DNA from 4 places in the Streptomyces sp. NBC_01428 genome. Region 3 is predicted to be linked to each of the others. Evidence: riboswitches for the same ligand, from Rfam matches in the RefSeq annotation. Region 3 holds a riboswitch; each other region holds the start of a gene.
The links. A riboswitch is a leader RNA that binds a small molecule or an ion and turns the genes downstream of it on or off. The one in region 3 is predicted to bind S-adenosylmethionine.

Region 1 (2,192 bases), 3.3 Mb from region 3:
GTCCAGGCCCACCAGGTGCAGCGCGTCGACGAGCATGCCCAGCTCCACGCCGTACCCGACCGGGAACGGCAGCTGTTCGAGCAGCGAGCGCCGGGCCGCGTACTCCCCGCCGAGCGGCTGCACGAAGCCCGCGAGCTGCGGCCAGTGCATGTTCAGCAGGGGGCGGGCCATCAGCTCGGTGACCCGGCCGCCCTGCCCGGCGGCGCCGCCCAGCGGACGGTCGTACATCGCCTTGACGAGATCGACGCCCGGGTCCGTGAGCAGGGGGCCCACGATCCCGAGGACGAAGTCGGACGAGAACTCCTTGAGGTCCGCGTCGATGAAACAGACGATGTCGCCGCTCGTCACGAGCAGCGACCGCCACAGCACCTCGCCCTTGCCGGGCACGGCCGGCAGGCTGGGCAGGATGTCGTCGCGGTGCACCACTCTGGCGCCCGCGGCGGCGGCGACCGCGGACGTGCGGTCCGTGGAGCCCGAGTCGACGACGACGATCTCGTCGACGAGGGGCACCTGCTGCATCAGGTCGTGGCGGATGATCGAGACGATCTCGCCGACGGTCTCCTCCTCGTTGAGCGCGGGCAGCACCACGCTGACCGTCGACCCGGAGGTGCGTTTCGCGGCCATGATCTTGTGGAGCGGGCGGTCGGTCAGGGACCAGGAGCGTGTGCTCAGCCAGCGGTCGACTTCATTCAGCACGGTCTGCGGCTCCTCACTGTCTGATCACACGCTCTCATCAGCGTGCCCGCTGCGGCCAGCGGCTGATCGCTTGCCGTCGTCTCGCGGTTCGGACGACTGCTTCAACTGTCCTGGCCTTCGGTTACAGTCTTGAACAACGCTGATGACCATCGCATGTCCTGGATCATCGGCACGCAATATGCTCAACAGTTCAACAATCGAATACCGCTCATCCAGAGGGGCAGAGGGATACGGCCCGTTGAAGCCCCGGCAACCCTCCAGCCGGTCTCGTACCGATCGCCAGACGATCGCGTCGCGAGGCTCCCGGCTAGGGAAGGTGCCAAATCCGTCTCACGGCGAAGTGCGTCGTGAGGAAGATGAGGAGAAAGGGCCTCGCCTCCATGGCTGCGCAGACAGTTGCAAGCACCACGAACTCCGCAGAAGCGGTCGATCTCGGCCCGGCCGCGGCGCTTTCCTGCCGCGAGTGCGGACACCGCGTCCCCCTCGGTCCGGTCTTCGCCTGCGAGGAGTGTTTCGGCCCGCTGGAGATCGCGTACGACTTCTCGGCCTACGAAACCGAAGAACTCCGCAAGCGCATCGAAGCGGGACCCGCGAACATCTGGCGCTACGCGCCGCTGCTGCCCGTCCCCGCGGACGTGGCGGACAAGCCGAACATCAACCCGGGCTGGACCAAGCTCGTGCAGGCCGACAACCTGGCCCGCGAGCTCGGCGTCGAGACCGGCAAGCTGTTCGTCAAGGACGACTCCGGCAACCCGACGCACTCCTTCAAGGACCGCGTCGTCGCCCAGGCCATCGAAGCGGCCCGCGTCTTCGGCTTCACCACCCTCTCCTGCTCCTCCACGGGCAACCTCGCCGGCGCCGTCGGCGCGGCGGCGGCCCGCGCCGGCTTCCGCTCCTGCGTGTTCATCCCGCACGACCTGGAGCAGGGCAAGGTCGTCATGGCCGCGGTCTACGGCGGCGAGCTGGTCGGCATCCAGGGCAACTACGACGACGTGAACCGCTTCTGCTCCGAGCTGATCGGCGACCCGGCCGGCGAGGGCTGGGGCTTCGTCAACGTCAACCTCCGCCCGTACTACGCCGAGGGCTCCAAGACGCTGGCGTACGAGATCTGCGAGCAGCTCGGCTGGAAGCTGCCGGACCAGCTCGTCGTGCCGATCGCCTCCGGCTCCCAGCTCACGAAGATCGACAAGGGCCTCCAGGAGCTGATCAAGCTCGGACTCGTCGAGGACAGGCCCTACAAGATCTTCGGCGCCCAGGCCGAGGGCTGCTCGCCGGTCTCCGTCGCCTACAAGGCCGGCCACGACGTGGTCCGTCCGCAGAAGCCGGACACCATCGCCAAGTCGCTCGCCATCGGCAACCCCGCCGACGGGCCCTACGTGCTCGACATCGCGCGGCGCACCGGCGGTGCCGTGGAGGACGTGAACGACGCGCAGATCGTCGACGCGATCAAGCTGCTCGCGCGCACCGAGGGCATCTTCGCGGAGACCGCGGGCGGG
Region 2 (2,192 bases), 7.7 Mb from region 3:
CTCTCCGGGCAGCTGTCGGCCGACCGCGACGGCACCACCGCGCCCGCGGAGGTCGACACGTTCCGTGTCATCACACTGGGGATCACGCTGCGGGGACTCAGCAGCTCAGATCTCGGTGAAGCGGCCGAGGAGTGGAACACGCGCTTCGGGGACTGGCTGCGCTCCGGTGAGATCGTCTTCCCCCACGTCCGGATCGCGGGCATTGATCGCGCGCCCCGGGCGTTGCAGGAACTGTTCGAGGGGCGGCACATCGGAACCGTCGTCGTGGACGTCACGTAGCGGTCGGCTCCGCGGGACCGTGGACTCCCGCGTCCTCGAGGGTCGTCGACGCGGCACCGGGTGAAAGCGGGGAGCGGATGCGGATCGGGGATGCGGCGGCAGCGGCCGGCACGACAGCACGTGCGCTGAGGTTCTACGAGGAGCGCGGGTTGCTGCCACCAGCGCGGCGCACGGCGGCCGGGCAGCGTGAGTACGGTCCCGGCGACGTCGCCCGGGTGAGGGTGATCCGGGACCTGCTCGCCCTCGGCCTGACGGTGGAGGACCTGTGCGGCCTCGCCGACCGCATCCCCCTGCTCGTCGACGACCCGCGCAGACGGTGTTCCGGCGGTACGGACAGTCCCGGAACCAGCGTCGTCCACCGCCGACTGGCCGCGCTGGACGCCGAGATCGACCGTCTCACCCGGCTGCGCACCCGTCTGGCCGCTCGGACCGGCCGCACGACCGACCGATCCTGAGCGGCACGTCGGACGGCGGCGGCGCGGTGGGTGCCGCCTTCGCGATCGGTCACGACGGCCGGTGTCCGGCCCCTTGGGGACCGCGCCAAGGCCCGCACGATCAGGGCCAGTTGTTGCGGCCGCATGAAATCCCTCGGCCCGACGTGCTGCGGCTGCTGGGCCGACGCCCTTCGCCGCGATCTCGTCATTGACGGATCGGAGAATCGATTCGTACGATCGCGACCGGCATTGAGTGTCAGCGTCAAGCCCTGGCTCGCTGACCGGCAACCCTCCTCCGCGGTGGGGTGCTCCAGGTGAAAGCCCGGCGTGGTCGCCCGACCCCGCAAGCGCGAACCCGCCCCGGCAGGGGGCCGAGACAGGGAGGCCCGGCGTGCGGAACGACAGCAGCGACCTGAGCGCCTCGATCGCGGCCGCGGCGATGTTCTCCGGGTTCTCGCGCCGCCGCCACATCGACCTGGAGCGCTCCGCCAGCTGCCTGTGTCGCGGCTGACGACACGCTCGGCCGGCCGACGCACGTAGTCGGCTCCTTCCTGAGGCTGCGAGCAACAGCCCCTGTTCCCCCCGGCGTTGTGAGGTCGGCGTACGCACCGCGCACGCGCCGTCGACGCACCCCTTCCCCGCCCGGCCGGGCCCCGACGCTTCGTCCGGGCCCGGACCCGAGCCACCGAACCGACTTTGTCGTCCGATCGGTGCCGCCCGTCCACGGCTGCGCCGTCCCGCTTCGCCCTGTCCGCACCGGACCGGCGCAGCGACTCTGGAGTAGGAGAACCCCTTCCGTGACATCCCACCCGGACACCCGATCCGCCCGATGGACGGCAGCCGCCGCTGTCGTGACGAGCGGCATCCTGCTGAGCGGCTGCTCGTCGAGTGACGGCACCGGTTCGAGCGGCACCGACGGCCGGGCCAGGTCCGGTGGCACGCTGACCTTCGCGGTGGGGTCCGACGCCGGGTGCGTGGACCCGCAGCAGGTGGGCAGCAACGACAGCATCTACTCGGTGCGCCAGGTCGTCGACTCGCTGACCGACCAGGACCCCAGGACCGGCAAGATCGTGCCCTGGCTGGCGAAGAGCTGGGACATCAGTTCCGACACGACGACGTTCACCTTCCACCTGCGGTCGGGCGTGACGTTCAGCGACGGCTCCCGGCTGACCGCCCAGGTGGTCAAGGACAACTTCGACGCCGTACCGAAGCTCGGCGCCCTGGCCACCCTCGCCCAGGGCTACCTGAGCGGGGTGCGGAACACCGAGGTGGTCGATCCGAGCACCGTCCGGGTGACGTTCAAGAAGCCCAACGCACAGTTCCTCCAGGCCACTTCGACCCACTCGCTGGGCATCGAGTCGTCGGCGAGCGTGAAGCTGAGCCCGCAGGAGAAGTGCAGCAAGGGAGTGGCCGGCTCGGGGCCCTTCACGCTGTCGGACTACGTACAGAACCGCTCGGTCACGTTGAGCAAGCGCGCCA
Region 3 (2,192 bases):
GCATGGGTGAGTTGGCAGTCCAGGAGGTCCAGTGCCGCCGCGCGGTCCGCGGGGCGCGCGGACGGCGTGACGTCCCGGTCGAGAAGATCCCGAAGGGCCTCGATGTCGGCGCTCAGGGACGGCGGGAGCAGGGTGGGTGCGTGGCCCGCCGCGTGTCCGGACGGCAGGCCCGTGAGATCGCGGAGGATGTCGGAGGTGTCGTTGCTGACGATGCGTCCGGTCCAGCGGTCGCAGAGCGCGGGTGCCGTGAACGGTCCGTCGTAGTGGTGCTCGGTGGCCTCGTAGGCGCGGCGCAGCGAGGCGAAGGCGTCGGGTGTTCCGGCGGGGTGGGTGAGCAGCGTCGTGGCGACCGAGTTCGTCAGTCCCAGCAGGCCGAGGGTGATGGAGATGCGCAGCGAGCGCGGACAACTCGCCGCCAGATACACCTCGTAGCGGTGCGGCGCCGGGTAGAAACCGCCGGCCAGACCGACTCCGATGCGGCTGTGGGCGGCGCGGGGGAGGGGCGGTGCGGACGCCTGGGAGCGGGCGGCCGAAGGCGACGGACCCCGGCCGCCGGCCGGGGCGAAGGGGTCGTCTCCATCACCGGTGCGGGTGGTCGTACTCTGGCCGCAGGGACGGGATCCGGCTGTGCTGGAACCGCGCGAAGCTGTCTCGGGCATGACTCTCCCTAGGGGGAACGAGGAAGCCATCGCCGCCTTGTGGGCATGGGCGATGAGCGGCTGAAGGCGAAGCGACCGCGCCGAGCGCGCGGGCCAGGACCGAAACGGGCCGGCAGCGGATCAGTAGGCGCTGGAGACGCGCAACAGATCGATGTGCAGGCGCCTCGTCAGGTCGTTCCTCGGCATTCTCACCGGTCCCACCTCCGGGGCTCGCGGAACGCGAGACCACGCTTGCCCCACCGCACCGGCGGGACCCGGTCGTCACCCGGGGCACCCCGTCGCGGTGGAAGGGTTGCCTGTCAGCGAGCCGGGGCCGATGACCACAGGAGCGGGCGAACCCGCGCCGTGGGCGCTGACAATCGTGACCGTCCATGCCAGTCTCGATGCGCCCCGCGGCGCCGTCAAGAAGGCGGGTGACGCGGTCTCACCTGGTGGGCACCCGCATTGACATTCTTTTCCGGCCGGGCCTAACGTGCGGCCCACAACGAGATGCCCCAGGGCCGGAGAAGTGATGGTGACGGCGATGTACGCAGCTGACGGGACGGCCGCATGGCGGCGCCTCGGCCGCGACGTGCTGTGCGCGGACCGCTCCGTCGACCTGCTGCGCGTCAACAGCGCACTGTGTACGGGCATGTGTCGCACCCTCCGCCAAGGCTGACGGTTCTTCTTCCGCGTCTCTGACGACCACCGCTGTCGCGGTGTCCCCCTCTCCGTCCAGCCCCCGTTCCCCGTGCGCCCGTGTCCCGTCATGTGCTGAGCCCTCACGGCTCCACATCACGCTGCCGCTCGCCGTGGTCCGGGGTGTCCGAATCCGCTGGAGCTCTCCATGAGTGAATCTCCGAGCATAGCTGTGTCCTCCGGATCAGCGCCGCCCGCCGAGGTGATCCCCCGTTCCGACGTCCCCGCCGCGCCGAAGCCCCTGACGGCTCAGCGCGTCCTACCGCTCCGGCGTCCCGGCCGCTGGATCATCACGGCCGTCGTGCTCGTCCTGGTGGCCCAGGCCGCCCACGGCCTGGTGACCAACCCCTTCTACCAGTGGGACCGCTTCCAGTACTGGTTCCTGCGCCCGACGATCCTCGACGGTCTGCTCATCACTCTCGAAGTCGCCGTGTACAGCGCGGTGTTGGGCCTGCTGGGCGGCATCCTGCTGGCGCTCGCCCGGCTCTCGCCGAGTCCGGTGCTCCGCGCCGTGAGCTGGGTCTACACCTGGCTCTTCCGCTCGGTGCCGCTCATCGTCGTCCTGCTGTTCCTGTACAACTTCAGCGCCCTGTACAAGACGCTGAGTGTCGGAGTGCCGTTCGGGCCGGCCTTCTTCTCCTTCGACGAGTCCCGGCTCGCCACCGACATGGCCGTCGCCGTCATCGGCCTCAGCCTCAACGAAGCGGCGTACGCCTCCGAAGTGGTACGCGGCGGCCTCCTCTCGGTCGACCAGGGCCAGCACGAGGCGGCCTCCGCGCTGGGCCTGCCGAAGCGGTACCAGTTCGCGAGGATCGTCTTCCCGCAGGCACTGCGCTCCATCACCCCCAACTACGT
Region 4 (2,192 bases), 1.8 Mb from region 3:
CATCGTCGGCACGGGCGGCGACGGCGCGAAGACCGTCAACATCTCCACCATGTCCTCGATCGTGGTGGCCGGCACCGGCGCCAAGGTCGTCAAGCACGGCAACCGGGCCGCGTCCTCCGCGTCCGGCTCCTCGGACGTCCTGGAGAAGCTCGGCGTCAATCTCCAGCTGACGGTGAAGCGGGTCGCGGAGGTGGCCGAGGAGGCCGGGATCACCTTCTGCTTCGCGGTCAAGTTCCACCCGGCGCTGCGCCATGTGGCGGCGGCGCGCGGACAGCTCGGCATCCGGACGACCTTCAACGTGCTCGGACCGCTGACGAATCCGGCCCGGGTCAAGGCCCAGGCGGTCGGGGTCGCCGACCCCCGGATGGCGCCCATCGTGGCGGGCGTCTTCGCCGAGCGCGGCAACTCCTCGCTCGTCTTCCGCGGCGACGACGGCCTCGACGAGCTGACCACCACCGCCGGCTCCCGGGTCTGGGTGGTCCGCGACGGCAAGGTCACGGAGGAGCACTTCCACCCCCGCGACGTCGGCCTCGACGTCGTTCCGGTGGAGGCGCTGCGCGGAGCCGACGCCGCGTACAACGCGGAGGTCGCCCGGCGGCTGCTGGACGGCGAGACCGGGCCGGTGCGCGACGCCGTGCTGCTGAACTCGGCGGCCGCCCTGGTGGCCCTGTCGCCGGCCGACGCGCCCCTCGCGGACCAGCTCCGGGCCGGTATGGCGAAGGCGGCGGAGGCGATCGACTCCGGGGCCGCGAAGCGCACCCTCGACCGGTGGGTGGCGGCCAGCAACGCCTGAGCGACGCCGGCGTGACGCAAGGCGCGGTCCACAATTCGGACCGCGCCTTGCGCGTCGAAGATCTTCTGGCAAGATGCTGTACCAGGTCATGAGCGACAGCCATCAGGCCCCGGCCGGCTGTCCGGCAACCCTCCGTCCGTGGCGGGGTGCCCCGGGTGAAGACCAGGCCGTAGGCAGCGAGGTCTACGGCAAGCGCGGACCCCTCCCACTCTTTCGAGTGGACGTAACCAGGGGTCCTGGTCGTTCGAGGGAGCCTTCTGTGAGCAAGCGAATGCGATAGGGCGCCGAGCCCCGCCTCCGCACACCCTTTTCTCCCCTTCCTGCGCCGAGCGCTGCCTCCGGGCGGCCGGCTCGCGCGGCGATCCCGCCTGCCTCACAGGAGCCCGCCATGTCTGTCACCACCACCGCCGCCGACACCTCCGTCTGTGCCCCGCTGCCCGTCCTCGGCCGCGACGTCACCGTGCCGCTCGTCACCGGCGGCGAGGTCAGCTACGCCGCTCTCGACTACGCCGCCAGCGCCCCCGCCCTCCAGCGGGTGTGGGACGACGTCGCCGCGTACGCCCCGTACTACGGCAGCGTCCACCGCGGTGCCGGGTACCTCTCGCAGCTGTCCACCGACCTCTTCGAGAACGCCCGCAGGACCGTCGCGGAGTTCCTCGACTGCCGGGCCGACGACCAGGTCGTCTTCACCCGCTCCACCACGGACTCGCTCAACCTGCTCGCCGCCGCGCTCCCGGCCGACTGCCAGGTCTTCGTCTTCGAGACCGAGCACCACGCCTCGCTGCTGCCCTGGCGCGACGCCCGGGTGACGTACCTGAACGCCCCGCGCACCCCCGGCGAGGCCGTCGCGACCCTGGAGCACGCCCTCGCGGCCCGTGACCCCCACGGACCGGCCCTCGTCTGCGTCACCGGCGCCTCGAACGTCACCGGGGAGCTGTGGCCGGTGCGGGAGCTCGCCGCAGCCGCGCACGCCCACGGCGCCCGGATCGTCCTCGACGCCGCCCAGCTCGCCCCGCACCACCCGGTGTCCGTCCAGGACCTCGACGTCGACTGGGTCGCCTTCTCCGGCCACAAGCTGTACGCGCCGTTCGGCTCCGGTGTCCTCGCGGGCCGCTCCGACTGGCTCCGCGAGGCCGACCCCTACCTCGCCGGTGGCGGCGCCAGCCGCAAGGTCACCCGGCGCGCGGACGGCGGCGTGGACGTCGAGTGGCACGACAGCGCGGCCCGCCACGAGGCCGGCTCGCCGAACGTGATCGGCGCCTACTCCATCGCGTCGGCCTGCAAGGCGCTCACCGAAGAGGGCTTCGACAACCTTCTCGCCCGGGAGCAGCACCTGATCGGCACCGTCCGTGCCGGCCTCGCCGAGGTCCCCGAGGTCCGGATCCTCTCCCTGTTCGGT

Region 1: linked by a shared signal. The riboswitch ahead of thrC (threonine synthase) and the one ahead of OG406_RS36760 (putative leader peptide) in region 3 are both predicted to bind S-adenosylmethionine.
Region 2: linked by a shared signal. The riboswitch ahead of OG406_RS02965 (putative leader peptide) and the one ahead of OG406_RS36760 (putative leader peptide) in region 3 are both predicted to bind S-adenosylmethionine.
Region 4: linked by a shared signal. The riboswitch ahead of OG406_RS28610 (aminotransferase class V-fold PLP-dependent enzyme) and the one ahead of OG406_RS36760 (putative leader peptide) in region 3 are both predicted to bind S-adenosylmethionine.

Annotation. Positions count from the first base shown of each region.
Region 1 is NZ_CP109499.1:5,115,473-5,117,664, forward strand. It holds gene OG406_RS22265 (glucosyl-3-phosphoglycerate synthase) at 1-696, opposite strand, end outside; SAM riboswitch class I at 902-1,059, shown strand; gene thrC (threonine synthase) at 1,077-2,192, shown strand, end outside.
Region 2 is NZ_CP109499.1:693,237-695,428, forward strand. It holds gene OG406_RS02955 (MDR family NADP-dependent oxidoreductase) at 1-279, shown strand, start outside; gene OG406_RS02960 (MerR family transcriptional regulator) at 357-734, shown strand; SAM riboswitch class IV at 959-1,069, shown strand; gene OG406_RS02965 (putative leader peptide) at 1,105-1,224, shown strand; gene OG406_RS02970 (ABC transporter substrate-binding protein) at 1,511-2,192, shown strand, end outside.
Region 3 is NZ_CP109499.1:8,410,218-8,412,409, forward strand. It holds gene OG406_RS36755 (glutathione S-transferase C-terminal domain-containing protein) at 1-659, opposite strand, end outside; gene OG406_RS36760 (putative leader peptide) at 780-845, opposite strand; SAM riboswitch class IV at 882-1,026, opposite strand; gene OG406_RS36765 (hypothetical protein) at 1,183-1,317, shown strand; gene OG406_RS36770 (amino acid ABC transporter permease) at 1,486-2,192, shown strand, end outside.
Region 4 is NZ_CP109499.1:6,616,809-6,619,000, forward strand. It holds gene trpD (anthranilate phosphoribosyltransferase) at 1-793, shown strand, start outside; SAM riboswitch class IV at 878-994, shown strand; gene OG406_RS28610 (aminotransferase class V-fold PLP-dependent enzyme) at 1,182-2,192, shown strand, end outside.